Regions from separate parts of the Streptomyces sp. NPDC048297 genome, predicted to be linked through region 2. Evidence: riboswitches for the same ligand, from Rfam matches in the RefSeq annotation. Region 2 holds a riboswitch; the other holds the start of a gene.
What was found. Region 2 has a riboswitch for S-adenosylmethionine ahead of ACGFYV_RS22460 (aminotransferase class V-fold PLP-dependent enzyme). Riboswitches for the same ligand answer to the same signal wherever they lie in the genome.

Region 1 (7,773 bases), on a different contig from region 2:
ACTTCGACGGCACACTCGCCCCCATCGTCGCCGACCCCGAGCAGGCCCGCGCCCACCCCGGCGCCGTACCCGCCCTCGCCGCCCTCGCCCCGAAAGTCGCCTCCGTCGCCGTGGTCACCGGCAGGCCCGCCGGTGTCGCGGTCCGCTACGGCGGCTTCGCGGGCGTCCCCGGCCTGGACCACCTGACCGTCCTCGGCCACTACGGCGCCGAACGCTGGGACGCCGTGACCGGCACGGTCACCGCCCCGCCCCCGCACCCCGGCGTCGCCGCCGCCCGCGCCGAGCTGCCGGGCGTCCTGGACAGCGTCGGTGCCTGGCACGGTACGTGGGTCGAGGAGAAGGGGCGGGCCGTCGCCGTGCACACCCGTCGCGCGGAGGACCCCCAGGCCGCCTTCGACGCCCTGCGCGGCCCCCTCACCGACCTCGCCACCCGGCACGGCCTGATCGTCGAGCCCGGCCGGATGGTCCTCGAACTGCGCCCGCCCGGCATGGACAAGGGCGTCGCCCTCCTCGACCACATCCGGGCCATCGGCGCCGAGTCCGTCCTCTACGCCGGTGACGACCTCGGCGACCTCCCCGCCTACGCCGCCATCGACAAACTCCGCTCCGACGGCGTCCCCGGTCTGCTGGTGTGCAGCGGCAGCACCGAGGTCACCGAACTGGCGGAACGCGCCGACCTGGTGGTCGACGGCCCGGGGGGCGTCGTCACCCTCCTGCGGAACCTGGCCGCGCGGCTGGGCTGAACCAGCCACCAGCCGCCGGCCGCCAGCCACCGGCCGCCAGCCACCAGCCGCCGGCCGCGCGGCCAGCCACCAGCCACCAGCCGCCGGCCGCCAGCCGCCGGCCGCCGGCCGCCAGCCGCCAGCCACCAGCCGCCGGCCGCCGGCCGCCGGCCGCCAGCCGCCAGCCACCAGCCGCCGGCCGCCAGCCGCGCGGCCAGCCGCAGGCAACCAGCCACCAACAACCAGCGATCAGCCCAACGCGTCCAGCTGGTCCAGGAACCACCGCGCCGGCGGCAACGCCGTCCCCGCCGCCGCCAGCCTCTTCGACCGTTCCGCCCGCTCGTCCGCCGGCATGCCGAGCGCCTCGTGCAGCGCCCGCGCCGTCCCCCCGATGTCGTACGGGTTCACGACGACCGCGTCCTCGCCCAGCTCCTCGTACGCCCCCGCCTCCCGCGACAGCACCAGCGCGCACCCCCCGTCCGTCACGACCGGCACCTCCTTGGCGACCAGGTTCATGCCGTCCCGGATCGGGTTGACCAGCGCGACGTCCGCGAGCCGGTACGCGGCCAGCGACCGCGCGAAGTCGTCCTTCACATGGAGCACCACCGGCGTCCAGCCGGGCGTGCCGAACTCCCCGTTGATCTCCTGTGCGACCCGCCGCACCTCGGCCGTGTAGTCCCGGTACACGGCGAGGTCCTGCCGGGACGGATACGCGAAGGCCAGATGCACCACCCGCTCGCGCCACTCGGGGTGGTCGGTCAGCAGCCGCCGGTACGCCAGCAGTCCGCGCACGATGTTCTTCGACAGCTCCGTCCGGTCCACCCGGACGATCGTCCGGCGCCCCTCGCCGATCTCCTCCCGCAGCGTCGCCATCCGCTCGGACACGTCCGGCCGCCGCGCCCGCTCGCGCAGGAAGTCCGCGTCCGCCCCGAGCCCGTGCACCCCGATCCGGGTCCCGGACGGGATACCGGGGCCCAGGATCGCGTGGCAGCAGTCGGTGAACGCGTCCGCCCACCGCCGGGTCAGGAACGCCGCCCGGTCCGCGCCGAGGATGCCGGTGAGCAGCTCGGCCGCGATGTCGTCGGGCAGGAGGCGGAAGTAGTCCAGGGGCGCCCAGGGGGTGTGCGAGAAGTGGCCGATGCGCAGGTCCGGGCGGAGCTGGCGGAGCATCCGGGGGGCGAGCGCCAGGTGGTAGTCCTGGATCAGGACCGCCGCGCCCTCGGCCGCCTCCTCGGCCAGCGCCTCGGCGAAGGCGTGGTTGTAGGCCCGGTAGGCCTCCCACTGCCGCCGGAACTCCGCGTCGAAGACCGGCTCCAGCGGGGTCTGGTAGAGCATGTGGTGGACGAACCAGAGCACCGAGTTGGCGATGCCGTTGTAGGCGCCCGCGAACACCTCCGGGTCGATGCCGAGCATCCGCACCCGCTGCCCGCCGGTGTCCTCGTCCGGCAGCGGCCCGCCGCCCGCGCGCCGTACGGCCTCGCGGTCGCCCGCGCCGAGCGCCGCGCACACCCACACCGCGCCGGCCTCCGGCCCGATCGCCGACAGCCCCGAGACCAGCCCCCCGCCGCCCCGCTTGGCGTGCAGCGAACCGTCCTCGCGGACCTCGTACGAAACCGGGCCGCGGTTGGACGCGACCAGCACCTCAGCACCGTGGGTGGAAGCCATAAGACTGAACCTAGCCCGGCCCGGAAACGCTCAAACGCACGGTCTGCCCCGGAAGGGGGCTGTATACAGCCGGATACAGCCGGATACAGCCGATCACAGCCAGACACGGCCGAATACAGCCGGGCACAGCCGCGCACAGCCGCGCCAAGCCGGGCCCAGCCGCCGACCGCTTCCGCGCGCGCCCCTCACGCCACCCTGCGCGCCGCGTACTCCGCGATCTCCGCCATCGGCGGCCGTTCCTCGGTGTCCACCGAGTAGGTGCGCGGCTCGAACCCGTCCTCGCCCCGTTCGAACTGGGTGAGGGAGGGCCGCACGAGGTGCCCGCGGGCGAGCCGGAGCTGTGCCGTGCGGTAGATGGCGGCGGCCATCCGGCCCAGCGCCTGCCCGTCCTGGTGCCGGTGCCTGCGCACGCCCACGTCGACCTGGGCCAGCGCGTCCAGGCCCACCAGGTGCAGCGCGTCGACCAGCATGCCCAGCTCCACCCCGTACCCGACCGGGAACGGCAGCTGCTCCAGCAGGGAGCGGCGGGCCGCGTACTCGCCGCCCAGCGGCTGCACGAAGCCGGCCAGCTGCGGCCAGTGCATGTTCAGCAGCGGGCGGGCCATCAGTTCGGTGACCCGGCCGCCCTGCCCGGCGGCGCCGGCGGCGGGGGGGAGCCCGTCGTCGGACACCGTGAGCGGGCGGTCGTACATCGCCTTGACCAGGTGGACGTCCGGGTCGGTGAGCAGCGGTCCGACGATGCCGAGGACGAAGTCGCTGGAGAACTCCCGCAGGTCGGCGTCGACGAAGCAGACGATGTCGCCGCTGGTGACCAGCAGGGAGCGCCACAGCACCTCGCCCTTGCCGGGCACGGCCGGGATGCGCGGCAGGATGCTGTCGCGGTGGACGACCCGCGCGCCGGCGGTGGCCGCCGCCTCGGAGGTGCGGTCGGTGGATCCGGAGTCGACGACGACGATCTCGTCGACCAGCGGGATCTGCCCGGCCCGTCCCATGAGGTCGCGGCGGATCGCCGCGACGATGTCGCCGACGGTCTCCTCCTCGTTGAGCGCGGGCAGGACGACGGAGACGGACTGGCCGGTGCGCTGCTTCGCGGCCAGCACCCGGTGCAGCGGTCGGTCGGCCATGGACCAGGAGCGGGTGGCCAGCCAGCGCTCGACTTCTTCCAGCACGGTCTGCGGCTCCTCACTGTCGTGATCACCCGGTGGATGATCCATCTCGCGGTTCGGACGACTCTCTCAACTGTCCTGGCCTTCGGTTACAGTCTTGAACAACGCCGATGACCACCGCCTGTCGGGGGTCGCCCGCGTTCACAACCGAATACCGCTCATCCAGAGGGGCAGAGGGATACGGCCCGATGAAGCCCCGGCAACCCTCCAGTCGGTCACTCGTTCACGCGAGGCTCCCGGCTAGGGAAGGTGCCAAATCCGTCTCGCGGCGAAGTGCGTCGTGAGGAAGATGAGGAGAAAGGGCCTCGCCTCCATGGCTGTGCAGACAGTTGCAAGCACCGGAAATCCCACCGTCGACCTCGGCCCCGCCGCGGCGTTGAGCTGTCGCGAGTGCGGTCACCGGGTACCCCTCGGACCGGTCTTCGCCTGCGAGGAGTGTTTCGGCCCGCTGGAGATCGCGTACGACTTCTCGGCCTACGAGCCCGAGGAACTGCGCAAGCGGATCGAGGCCGGCCCCGCGAACATCTGGCGTTACGCCCCGCTGCTTCCGGTCCCGGCCGACGTGGCCGACAAGCCGAACATCAACCCCGGCTGGACCAGGCTCGTCAAGGCCGACAACCTGGCGCGCGAGCTGGGCGTCACCGGCGGCCTGTACGTGAAGGACGACTCCGGCAACCCGACGCACTCCTTCAAGGACCGTGTCGTCGCCCAGGCCCTGGAGGCCGCGCGCGCCTTCGGCTTCACCACGCTCTCCTGCTCCTCCACCGGCAACCTGGCCGGCGCCGTCGGCGCCGCCGCCGCCCGCGCCGGCTTCCGTTCCTGCGTGTTCATCCCGCACGACCTGGAGCAGGGCAAGATCGTCATGGCCGCGGTCTACGGCGGTGAACTCGTCGGCATCGAGGGCAACTACGACGACGTGAACCGTTTCTGCTCCGAGCTGATCGGCGACTCGGCCGGCGAGGGCTGGGGCTTCGTCAACGTCAACCTGCGGCCGTACTACGCCGAGGGTTCCAAGACCCTGGCGTACGAGATCTGCGAGCAGCTCGGCTGGCGGCTGCCGGACCAGCTCGTGATCCCGATCGCCTCCGGCTCCCAGCTCACGAAGATCGACAAGGGTCTTCAGGAGCTGATCAAGCTCGGTCTGGTCGAGGACCGGCCGTACAAGATCTTCGGCGCCCAGGCCGAGGGCTGCTCGCCGGTGTCGACCGCGTTCAAGGCCGGGCACGACGTGGTCCGCCCGCAGAAGCCGGACACCATCGCCAAGTCGCTGGCCATCGGCAACCCGGCCGACGGGCCGTACGTCCTCGACATCGCGCGCCGCACCGGCGGTGCCGTGGAGGACGTGACGGACGAGCAGGTCGTCGACGCCATCAAGCTGCTGGCCCGCACCGAGGGCGTGTTCGCCGAGACGGCGGGCGGTGTGACGGTCGGCGTCACGAAGAAGCTGATCGAGAACGGCGTCCTGGACCCGACGCTCACCACGGTCGTCCTGAACACCGGTGACGGCCTCAAGACCCTGGACGCGGTGGCCGGCACCGGCCTGACCGCGACCATCCGCCCGACCCTGGACTCCTTCCGAGAGGCTGGCCTCGCATCATGAGCGTGACCGTTCGCATTCCCACGATCCTGCGCACCTACACCGGCGGTCAGGCCGAGGTCCCCGCCGAGGGCGGGACCCTCTCCGAGGTCATCGCGGACCTGGAGAAGAACCACACCGGGATCGCCGCCCGCGTCCTGGACGACCAGGGCAAGCTGCGCCGCTTCGTCAACGTGTACGTGAACGACGACGACGTCCGCTTCGAGCAGGGCCTGGAGACGGCCGTCCCGGACGGGGCCGGCGTCTCGATCATTCCGGCCGTCGCCGGCGGCTGAGAATTCCCCAAGGCGACGACAGCTACGGACTGTTCATCGAATGGCCCCCTCCGTGAGAGAAGCGGAGGGGGTCATTCTGTGTGATTGAGCGCGGTACAGTTGGGGAACGCGTTCCCGCCCGGACGGGGTGGGGGCCCTGAAAAGATGCCGCGCACCCGATAAGAAATAGCCAAAAGGCTCGGGTTATATGCGGCATTTGTGGTTTTTGCGGGGCCCGACTTGCCCTGCCTTCGGGCGACTTCTCGCCACATTCCGGACCGGTCACGTCCAGATTTCTCGTCCGATTGACCTGTTGCAGACGGCAGTTGGACAGATACATTCAGCCGCGGTCGACGCGTTCCGGCGCACGCCCCCGACCGATTGGGGGGTGAGGTCTGACCCGGATCCGCGAAGTGCGGATCTGTGCAAGGGCCAGTAATAGGGGAGTTGGGCATGGCTCAGGGCACCGTCAAGTGGTTCAACGCGGAGAAGGGGTACGGCTTCATCGCGGTCGACGGTGGTGCGGATGTTTTCGTCCACTACAGCGCGATTCAGATGGACGGATACCGCACCCTGGAAGAGGGGCAGCGGGTCGACTTCGAGATCTCGCAGGGCCAGAAGGGCCCGCAGGCGGACATGGTCCGGCTGGCGACCGGCTGAAGCACGCGTCGACTGAAAACGACGTTCTTCTTCGAAGGGCCCGTGCCTCCTGGGGCACGGGCCCTTCGGCGTGCCCGGACGTGACCTGGCCGTGCCCCGGGCGCGTCCTCGTCGCCCTGTTCGCGCGCGGCTGACGCCACCTCCCACATCCCGTGAGCCGCTTGCACTCGACCATGCCGAGTGCTAATCATTGGCGTTAGCACTCTGAAGGTGAGAGTGACAAAAAAGGACCGGGTCGGTGAGGCCCGCAGGCCACGTGGGGCAAGGAACCACAGGCCGGCGAGCCGTCCGTCGCGGGCGCGGGCGCGGTCCGAAGGAATCACCCCCAGTCCTGGAGGGACCACTTCACATGGCCAAGATCATCGCGTTCGACGAGGAGGCGCGGCGCGGCCTCGAGCGCGGCATGAACCAGCTCGCGGACGCCGTCAAGGTGACGCTCGGCCCCAAGGGCCGCAACGTCGTCCTCGAGAAGAAGTGGGGCGCCCCCACGATCACCAACGATGGTGTATCCATCGCCAAGGAGATCGAGCTCGAGGACCCGTACGAGAAGATCGGCGCCGAGCTGGTCAAGGAAGTCGCCAAGAAGACGGACGACGTCGCCGGTGACGGTACGACCACCGCGACCGTTCTCGCCCAGGCCCTGGTCAAGGAAGGCCTGCGCAACGTCGCCGCCGGTGCCAACCCGATGGCTCTGAAGCGCGGTATCGAGAAGGCCGTCGAGGCCGTCTCCGCCGCCCTGCTGGAGCAGGCGAAGGACGTCGAGACCAAGGAGCAGATCGCCTCCACCGCGTCCATCTCCGCCGCCGACACCCAGATCGGCGAGCTGATCGCCGAGGCCATGGACAAGGTCGGCAAGGAAGGCGTCATCACCGTCGAGGAGAGCAACACCTTCGGTCTGGAGCTTGAGCTCACCGAGGGCATGCGCTTCGACAAGGGCTACATCTCGGCGTACTTCGCGACCGACATGGAGCGCATGGAGGCGTCGCTCGAGGACCCCTACATCCTCATCGCCAACTCCAAGATCTCCTCGGTCAAGGACCTGCTCCCGCTGCTGGAGAAGGTCATGCAGTCGGGCAAGCCGCTGCTGATCATCGCCGAGGACGTCGAGGGCGAGGCCCTGTCGACCCTGGTCGTCAACAAGATCCGCGGCACCTTCAAGTCCGTCGCCGTCAAGGCCCCGGGCTTCGGTGACCGCCGCAAGGCCATGCTCGGCGACATCGCCATCCTCACGGGCGGCGAGGTCATCTCCGAGGAGGTCGGCCTCAAGCTGGAGAACGCGACCCTGGACCTCCTGGGCCGCGCCCGCAAGGTCGTCATCACCAAGGACGAGACCACCATCGTCGACGGCGCCGGCTCCTCGGAGCAGGTCGGCGGTCGCGTGAACCAGATCCGCGTCGAGATCGAGAACAGCGACTCGGACTACGACCGCGAGAAGCTGCAGGAGCGCCTGGCGAAGCTCGCCGGCGGTGTCGCGGTCATCAAGGCCGGTGCCGCCACCGAGGTGGAGCTCAAGGAGCGCAAGCACCGCATCGAGGACGCCGTCCGCAACGCGAAGGCCGCCGTCGAGGAGGGCATCGTCGCCGGTGGTGGCGTGGCCCTGCTGCAGACCACCGGTGTCTTCGAGAAGCTGGAGCTGGAGGGTGACGAGGCGACCGGCGCCAACGCCGTGAAGCTCGCCCTTGAGGCCCCGCTGAAGCAGATCGCCGTCA
Region 2 (7,773 bases):
AGCGCAAGGTGAAGGGCAAGGAGAAGCTGCGCGCCAAGCTCTCCAACGCCTACTTCGGCGAGGACAACCAGATCCAGAAGCCGACCGTCGACGAGTACAAGGAGATCACGAGCGGCCACGGCCACCACTGATCCCCGCGTCGCCACGCCACGGCAGAAGGACCCCGTCCGGTTCCGGACGGGGTCCTTCTCCGTGCTCAGCCTGACTCTGTCGGGGATCTTGAGGATCCCCGGCGGGGCAGCATGATCAACGGGCATGCTCGGCTCTGTTCAAGGACCGATGCAGTTGTCGAGGTGCCCGTTGTCGCTCCGTGCCCGTTCTGGTGAGCAAGTCCCTTCTCTGACCGCGCGACCGCCTTCCAGAACTACCTGGACCAGCACGGAATCACCCGGCCGAGGTCTTGGCGGTCCGCCAGAGACTGAGCAGACCACCAAGATCCCCGACAGAGTCAAGCTCACGGGTGGATAGGGTGGTGTACGACGATCCACACCTGTGCACTCGACTGGAGCGGCTGATGAGCGCTGTGACCCCCGCTGGAGGCGACACCGCGGCGGGCCGTTCCTGGCCCGCCCTGCTGAACGGGCTGCTGGACGGCCGCGACCTGTCCGCCGACGAGACCGCGTGGGCGATGGACCGGATCATGCGCGGCGAGGCGACCGACGCCCAGATCGCCGGGTTCATGGTGGCGCTGCGGTCCAAGGGCGAGACGGTCGAGGAGATCATCGGGCTCGTCAGGACCATGTACGAGCACGCCAACGTGATCGAGGTGCCCGGCCCCGCGGTCGACATCGTCGGCACGGGCGGCGACGGCGCCAAGACGGTGAACATCTCCACGATGTCCTCGATCGTCGTGGCCGGCACCGGCGCGAAGGTCGTCAAGCACGGCAACCGCGCCGCGTCCTCCGCCTCCGGCTCCTCCGACGTCCTGGAGAAGCTCGGGGTCGACCTGAACCTGAGCCCGCAGCGCGTCGCCGAGGTCGCCGAAGAAGCCGGCATCACCATGTGCTTCGCGGTGAAGTTCCACCCCGCGCTGCGTCATGTCGCGGCCGCACGCGGCCAGTTGGGCATCCGGACGACCTTCAACGTCCTCGGTCCGCTGACCAACCCGGCCAAGGTGCGCGCCCAGGCGGTCGGCGTCGCCGACCCGCGCATGGCGCCCATCGTGGCCGGCGTCCTCGCCGAGCGCGGCAACTCCTCGCTGGTCTTCCGGGGCGACGACGGCCTGGACGAGCTGACGACCACGTCCACCTCCCGGGTCTGGGTGGTCCGGGACGGCAAGGTCACGGAGGAGGTCTTCGACCCGCGTGAGGTCGGCATCGGCCTCGTCCCCGTCGACGCCCTGCGCGGCGCCGACGCCGCCTACAACGCTCAGGTGGCACGGCGCCTGCTGGACGGCGAGCAGGGCCCGGTCCGCGACGCCGTCCTGCTCAACTCCGCGGCGGCCCTCGTCGCCCTGCACCCCACGGACGCCTCCCTGCCCGAGCAGCTCGGCGAGGGGATGGCCAAGGCCGCCGAGTCCATCGACTCCGGCGCGGCGAAGCGGACGCTGGAGCGCTGGATCGAGGCCACCCACCGCTGACTCCGGCCCCATGTGACGCACGGCGCAGTCCGGATGGCGGACTGCGCTGTGCGCGCCGAAGGCCGTGTGGCAGGATACGGATCAGGTCATGAGTGACAGTCATGAGGCCCCGGCCGACTGTCCGGCAACCCTCCGTCCGTGGCGGGGTGCCCCGGGTGAAGACCAGGTCGTAGGCAGCGAGGTCTACGGCAAGCGCGGACCCCTCACGCACTGTGAGAAGTGCGGGGCCAGGGGTCCTGGTCGTTCGAGGGAGCCTTCCGTGAGCAAGCGAATGCGATAGGGCCGCTGAGCCCCGCCTCCGCACCCCCTTTTTCTCTTTTCACCTTTCTGTGCCACTGCGCACCGCGCTTGAGCATGCCCGCTCGCGCGGTGACTCCGGCCTGCCTCACGGGAGTTCGCCATGTCTGTCTTCACCGCTGCCGCCGACCAGTCCGTTTGTACCCCGCTGCCCGTTCTGGGCCGGGATGTCACCGTGCCGCTCGTCACCGGCGGCGAGGTCACGTACGCCGCGCTCGACTACGCCGCCAGCGCCCCCGCCCTCCAGCGCGTCTGGGACGACGTCGCCGCGTACGCCCCCTACTACGGCAGCGTCCACCGCGGCGCCGGCTACCTGTCCCAGCTCTCCACCGACCTGTTCGAGAACGCCCGCCGCACGGTCGCCGAGTTCCTCGACTGCCGCGCCGCCGACCAGGTGGTCTTCACCCGCTCGACCACCGACTCCCTGAACCTCCTGGCCCGCGCGCTCCCCGCCGGCTGCCAGGTCTTCGTCTTCGAGACCGAGCACCACGCCTCGCTGCTGCCCTGGCAGGACGCCCAGGTCACCTACCTCGACGCGCCGAGCACCCCGCTCCGGGCCGTCGAGACCCTGGAGCGTGCCCTCGTCGGCCGCACCGTGTCCGCCGAAGGGGGCGACGGCCCGGCCCTGGTCTGCGTCACCGGCGCCTCCAACGTCACCGGCGAGCTGTGGCCGGTGCGCGAACTGGCCGCCGCCGCGCACGCGCACGGCGCCCGGATCGTCCTGGACGCCGCCCAACTGGCCCCGCACCACCCGGTGTCGGTCACGGACCTGGACGTCGACTGGGTCGCCTTCTCCGGCCACAAGCTGTACGCGCCCTTCGGCTCCGGTGTGCTGGCCGGCCGCGCCGACTGGCTCCGGGCCGCGCAGCCGTACCTCGCGGGCGGCGGCGCGAGCCGCGCCGTATCCCGTCGCCAGGACGGCGGGGTGGACGTGGAGTGGCACGAGAGCGCGGCCCGCCACGAGGCCGGCTCCCCGAACGTCATCGGTGCCTACTCCATCGCCTCCGCCTGCAAGGCGCTCACCGAGGCCGGTTTCGACTCGCTCGTCGCCCGCGAGGAGCACCTCATCCGCACGGTCCGCGAGGGCCTCGCCGAGGTCCCCGAGGTGAAGGTCCTCTCCCTCTTCGGCGACGACGCCCCGCGCGTCGGCGTGATCTCCTTCGTCGTGGAGGGCTGGAACAGCTCCCACTTCGCCGCCGCCCTCTCCGCCGAGTACGGCATCGGCGTCCGCGACGGCCTGTTCTGCGCCCACCCGCTGGTGCGCACCCTCCTCGGCACCGACCCCCAGACCCAGGGCGAATGCGGCGCCCCCGAGGCCACGCCGGGCGAGAAGTCCCTGAACGCCATCCGCGTCAGCTTCGGCGCGGGAACCCCGGACGAGCACGTCGAGCGCTTCGTGAACGCGGTGCGGGAACTGGTCACCGAGGGTGCGAAGTGGCAGTACCGCACGGAGGAGGGCCGCTGCGTCCCGGCGGTGTGACCTGCTGATCCAGCCGACGTGCGGGTCATGTACCAAGGGGCGCGGGTGAGCCCGTGCCCCTCGGAAGCCGAGGTGGCCCCTCAGCCGTCCAGCCCGATGGAGAAAGCGGCCTCCAGGTCGTGCTGCGAGTACGTCCGGAACGCCACGTGCGTGTCCGTCGCCTCCACACCCTTGATCTTGCTGATCCGCCCGGGGATGACGTCCGCCAGGTCCTCGTGCTGCCGCACCCGCACCATCGCGATCAGGTCGTACGTACCGGTGACGGAGAAGACCTCGCTCACGGACTCCAGCGAAGCGATCTGCTCCGCGATCTCGGGGATCCGGTCCACGCTGGTCTTGATCAGGACGATCGCGGTGATCACGGCTGGTTCTCTCCCTTGGGTGCCGGAGCCTGGGCGGCCCTCACTCTAGCCCGCCCGTCTCCCCCCACCACCCTTCTGAGGACGCCCTTCGGGCCCTTCCCCCTGCCGTAGCGCACCCACGCGTAACCGAAGCCGAGGCCGAAGCCGACGACATGCGCCAGGTAGGCCACCCCCGGCCCCTGCGGTGCGCGGCTCGCCGCGAGCCACTGCAGGGCGGCCCAGAACGGCAGCACGATCCAGGCCGGGAAGCGCAGCGGCAGGAAGAACAGGAAGGGGAGGAGACTGGTGACACGGGCGCGCGGGAACAGGTACAGGAACGCACCGAGGACCGCCGAGATCGCCCCGGACGCGCCGACCAGCGACTGCGGGGAGCTCGCGTTGGCGGCCGCGTACCCGAGCAGGGCCAGGTAACCGCAGCCGACGTAGAAGAGGGTGAACTCCACCCGGCCCATCCGTTCCTCGGTCATCACCCCGAAGACGAAGAGGAAGAGCATGTTGCCGAGCAGGTGCACCCAGCTGCCGTGCACGAACAGGGCCGTGGCCGGGGCGAGGGCCTGGCCCAGGGGTGCGCGGAACAGCTCGGCCGGGATCACCCCCCAGTGCCGGAAGTACGCGCGCTGCGCGGCGGCCAGCGCGTTCCCGGAACCGTACGTCGGTGTGAGCCCGGAGGCCGGGCCCAGGACGAAGATCAGACAGCACAGGGCGATGAGGAGGTACGTCATCGGTGCCGTGGTGCCCCGGACGGCCCTGGACGTCCGGCCGGCTGTCGTGGTCGCGTCGCTGATCATGAATACAGAGCATGACGTAACCGGACGCAGTGGCACAGACCGCCTCGCCGCCGTGGACGGACGGGCGACGAGGAGCCGCCAGGCCGTAGGGTTACGACCCACACGCGTCGGGGAGCGGCGCGCGCCGGCCCGAGAAGGAAGCGAACAGTCACGATGACGGTACCCCTGCCGACCGCCACCACCCGGTGGCGCTGCACCCTCTGCGGCAACCTCACCCGTTTCGACGTGACGCGCGTGTCCAAGGTCGTCGAGTACGTCCACCTGGACCTCGCCGGTGAGCCGAGCGTCGAGGAGCGCGAGGTCGTCAGTGAGACGATCGAGTCGGTGCGCTGCCGCTGGTGCAACGCGGTGGATCAGGTGGAACTTGTGGACAGGCCGGGTGCCGGCTCCTGAGCGGAGCGGGCCCCGTCGAGGTATTGGGGTGTGACGGATGGTGGAGAGCGCGGGCGGGGGGCCGGGCGACGGCACCGCCGAGGTGCTTGACCGTCCGCTGCCCGACGGCGTGCGCCGGCGGGTCGTGCAGATCGTCTCGGACGCCTTCGGCGGCCTGACCGTGGCCGAACTGCCCACCCAGTTGCGGCAGTACGCCCGGTTCACCCCGAACCGGCGGGCCAAGTTCGCCGGGAACGCGATGGCGGCCGCGCTGGAGACCGATCCGCTGTTCCGGCAGCGGATCGGGGAGAAGTTCAAAGAGGCGCAGCCGGAACTCTCCGGCGCCCTGGACTCCGGCTCCCCGCCCCCGGCCGCGGACCCGCTCGACGTGGCGGCCGCGGCCTACGTACTGCGGCCCACGGGCTGGGTGAAGCTGGTCGCCGCGGCCGGTGAGGAGGCCCAGCGGGCGGACGCCGAGCGGGCCGACGAGGAGAGCCGGGCCGAACTGGAGCGGCTGCGCGAGGAGCTGACGCAGGCCCGCGAGCAGACCCGGGCCGAGACCGAGCGGCTGCGCGCCGAGCTGGACGCGGCGAAGAGGGAAGCGGAATCGCTTCACCGCAAGCTGCGGTCCGCCCACAGCGACATGAAGCGCGGGGAGGCCGCGCTGCGCAAGATCCAGGGCGAGATCGAGGCCGTACGGGCCGAGGGGCAGGCGCAGGTGTCCGCCGCCGAGAGCGAGTCCCGGCGGCTCAAGGCCCGGCTGGGCGAGGTGGAGGCCGTGCTGGAGGCCACCCGCCGGGCCTCCCGCGAGGGCCGCAGCGTGGAGGACATGCGGGTACGGCTGCTGCTGGACACCGTGCTGGAGGCGGCCCAGGGGCTGCGGCGCGAACTGGCGCTGCCGCCGGTCTCCGTGCGCCCGGCCGAGACGGTGGACGCGGTCGCACCGGGGCGGATGACCCCGAAGGACATCGCGGCCCGCGCCCTGTCCGAGAACGACCCCGCGGTCCTCGACCAGTTGCTGGCGCTGCCGCAGGCGCATCTGGTCGTCGACGGCTACAACGTCACCAAGACCGGGTATCCGCAGATGCCGCTGGAGAAGCAGCGGCTGCGGCTGCTGGGGCAGCTCTCCGCGCTCGCCGCGCAGACCGGCGCGGAGGTGACGTGTGTCTTCGACGGCGCCGAACTGGCCGCGCCGGTGCTGCTCGCGCCTCCGCGCGGCGTCCGGGTCCTGTTCTCGAAGCCGGGTGTCACGGCCGACGAGCTGATCCGGCAGCTGGTGCGCGCGGAGCCGCCGGGCCGTCCGGTGATCGTCGCCTCGACCGACCGGGAGGTCGCCGACGGGGTCGCCCGCGCCGGTGCCCGCCCTGTCGCCTCTGCGGTACTTCTCAAGCGACTGTCCTGAAGGTTCAACGGGCACATGCAATGCCCGAATTGGACCGATCTTCACGCAACGTAGCGTCAAGCGGACGTCACCCCTGGTGAGTTGTGTGCAAAGAATGCGGTGAGTGACGAGATTTTTTGCCGTGAGGATTTGAACTGATCACAACTAGGTCACTAGGGTCAGGCCTCGAACCTCCGAACGGGTGATCACTCACAAGAAGGAGTTCGTCCTCCGTGGCGTCCCATCGTCGACCCAAGCAGCCGAGCCGCACGCGTGTCACCGTGCTGACCACCGCAGCCGCCGCTGCCGTCGCACTCAGTGCGAACGCCGCCAATGCCGCGCCGAGCGCCAAGCTCAGCAAGGACGAGGTAAAGGCGAAGGTCGACAAGCTCTACGAACAGGCGGAACAGGCCACCGAGAAGTACGACGGGGCCAAGGAGAAGCAGCAGAAGCTGCAGAAGGAAATCTCCACCATCCAGGACAACGTCGCCCGCGGTCAGCAGGAGCTGAACAAGCTGCGCGACGGCCTCGGTTCGATGGCGACCGCCCAGTACCGCTCGGGCGGCATCGACCCGTCGGTCCAGCTCTTCCTGTCCTCGGACCCGGACAGCTTCCTCGACAAGGCGTCCACCCTCGACCAGTTGAGCGCCCAGCAGGTCGAGTCCCTGAAGAAGATTCAGGACAAACAGCGCGAACTCGCCCAGGAGCGGTCAGAGGCCACCGAGAAGCTCAAGGACCTCGCCACCACCCGCACCGAGCTGGGCAAGAAGAAGAACGAGGTCAAGGGCAAGCTCGCCGAGGCGCAGCGTCTGCTCAACACCCTGACGGCCAAGGAGAAGGCGGCCCTCGCCGCCGAGCAGGAGCGCGCCAACCGCTCCTCCACCCAGCGCCCGGACCTCGGCAACTCCACCGCCGCCTCCGGCCGTGCCGCCGCCGCGTTCTCCGCCGCGCAGAGCGTGATCGGCTCCCCGTACGTCTACGGCGCCTCCGGCCCCTCGTCCTTCGACTGCTCGGGCCTGACCTCCTGGGCCTACGCGCAGGCCGGCGTCTCCATACCGCGCACCTCCGAGTCGCAGGCCGGTATCGGGGCGCGCCTGTCCATGAGCCAGCTCCAGGTCGGCGACCTGGTGTTCTTCTACGGCGACCTGCACCACGTCGGCCTCTACGCCGGCAACGGCCAGGTGCTGCACGCCCCGCACACCGGCGCCGTGGTCCGCTACGAGTCGATCGGCAACATGCCGTTCCAGTTCGGCGTCCGCGTCTGATCGTTCACCCGAGCCGCTCATGGAGGCGCCCGATCGGGCGAATCCCGGCAACCGGAACTGACTCCTCGCCCCGCCCATGACCTGCGTCAGGGGCGGGGTGCCGCGTTCCCGGGGCCCTTCGCGGCTTTGGAGGGGGTCCCTTCGCACGGCTACTGTCTGGCGCGTTTCCCCGGCGCCCGGGTCTCCCCGTCCCCGGCGCCGGGGGACGGTACCTGTCGCCCAGCAGAAGGACTGCCGTGGGGTCCCATC

Region 1: another riboswitch for S-adenosylmethionine. It lies ahead of thrC (threonine synthase); the one in region 2 lies ahead of ACGFYV_RS22460 (aminotransferase class V-fold PLP-dependent enzyme).

Annotation. Positions count from the first base shown of each region.
Region 1 covers NZ_JBICZA010000028.1:72,148-79,920, reverse strand. The annotation lists gene otsB (trehalose-phosphatase) at 1-743, shown strand, start outside; gene ACGFYV_RS27250 (trehalose-6-phosphate synthase) at 972-2,387, opposite strand; gene ACGFYV_RS27245 (glucosyl-3-phosphoglycerate synthase) at 2,573-3,556, opposite strand; SAM riboswitch class I at 3,709-3,849, shown strand; gene thrC (threonine synthase) at 3,867-5,153, shown strand; gene ACGFYV_RS27235 (MoaD/ThiS family protein) at 5,150-5,425, shown strand; gene ACGFYV_RS27230 (cold-shock protein) at 5,858-6,064, shown strand; gene groL (chaperonin GroEL) at 6,414-7,773, shown strand, end outside.
Region 2 covers NZ_JBICZA010000020.1:38,551-46,323, reverse strand. The annotation lists gene ACGFYV_RS22470 (cytochrome bc complex cytochrome b subunit) at 1-131, shown strand, start outside; gene trpD (anthranilate phosphoribosyltransferase) at 515-1,579, shown strand; SAM riboswitch class IV at 1,664-1,780, shown strand; gene ACGFYV_RS22460 (aminotransferase class V-fold PLP-dependent enzyme) at 1,980-3,356, shown strand; gene ACGFYV_RS22455 (Lrp/AsnC family transcriptional regulator) at 3,437-3,718, opposite strand; gene ACGFYV_RS22450 (rhomboid family intramembrane serine protease) at 3,715-4,506, opposite strand; gene ACGFYV_RS22445 (hypothetical protein) at 4,660-4,899, shown strand; gene ACGFYV_RS22440 (NYN domain-containing protein) at 4,937-6,280, shown strand; gene ACGFYV_RS22435 (NlpC/P60 family protein) at 6,493-7,524, shown strand; gene ACGFYV_RS22430 (NlpC/P60 family protein) at 7,761-7,773, shown strand, end outside.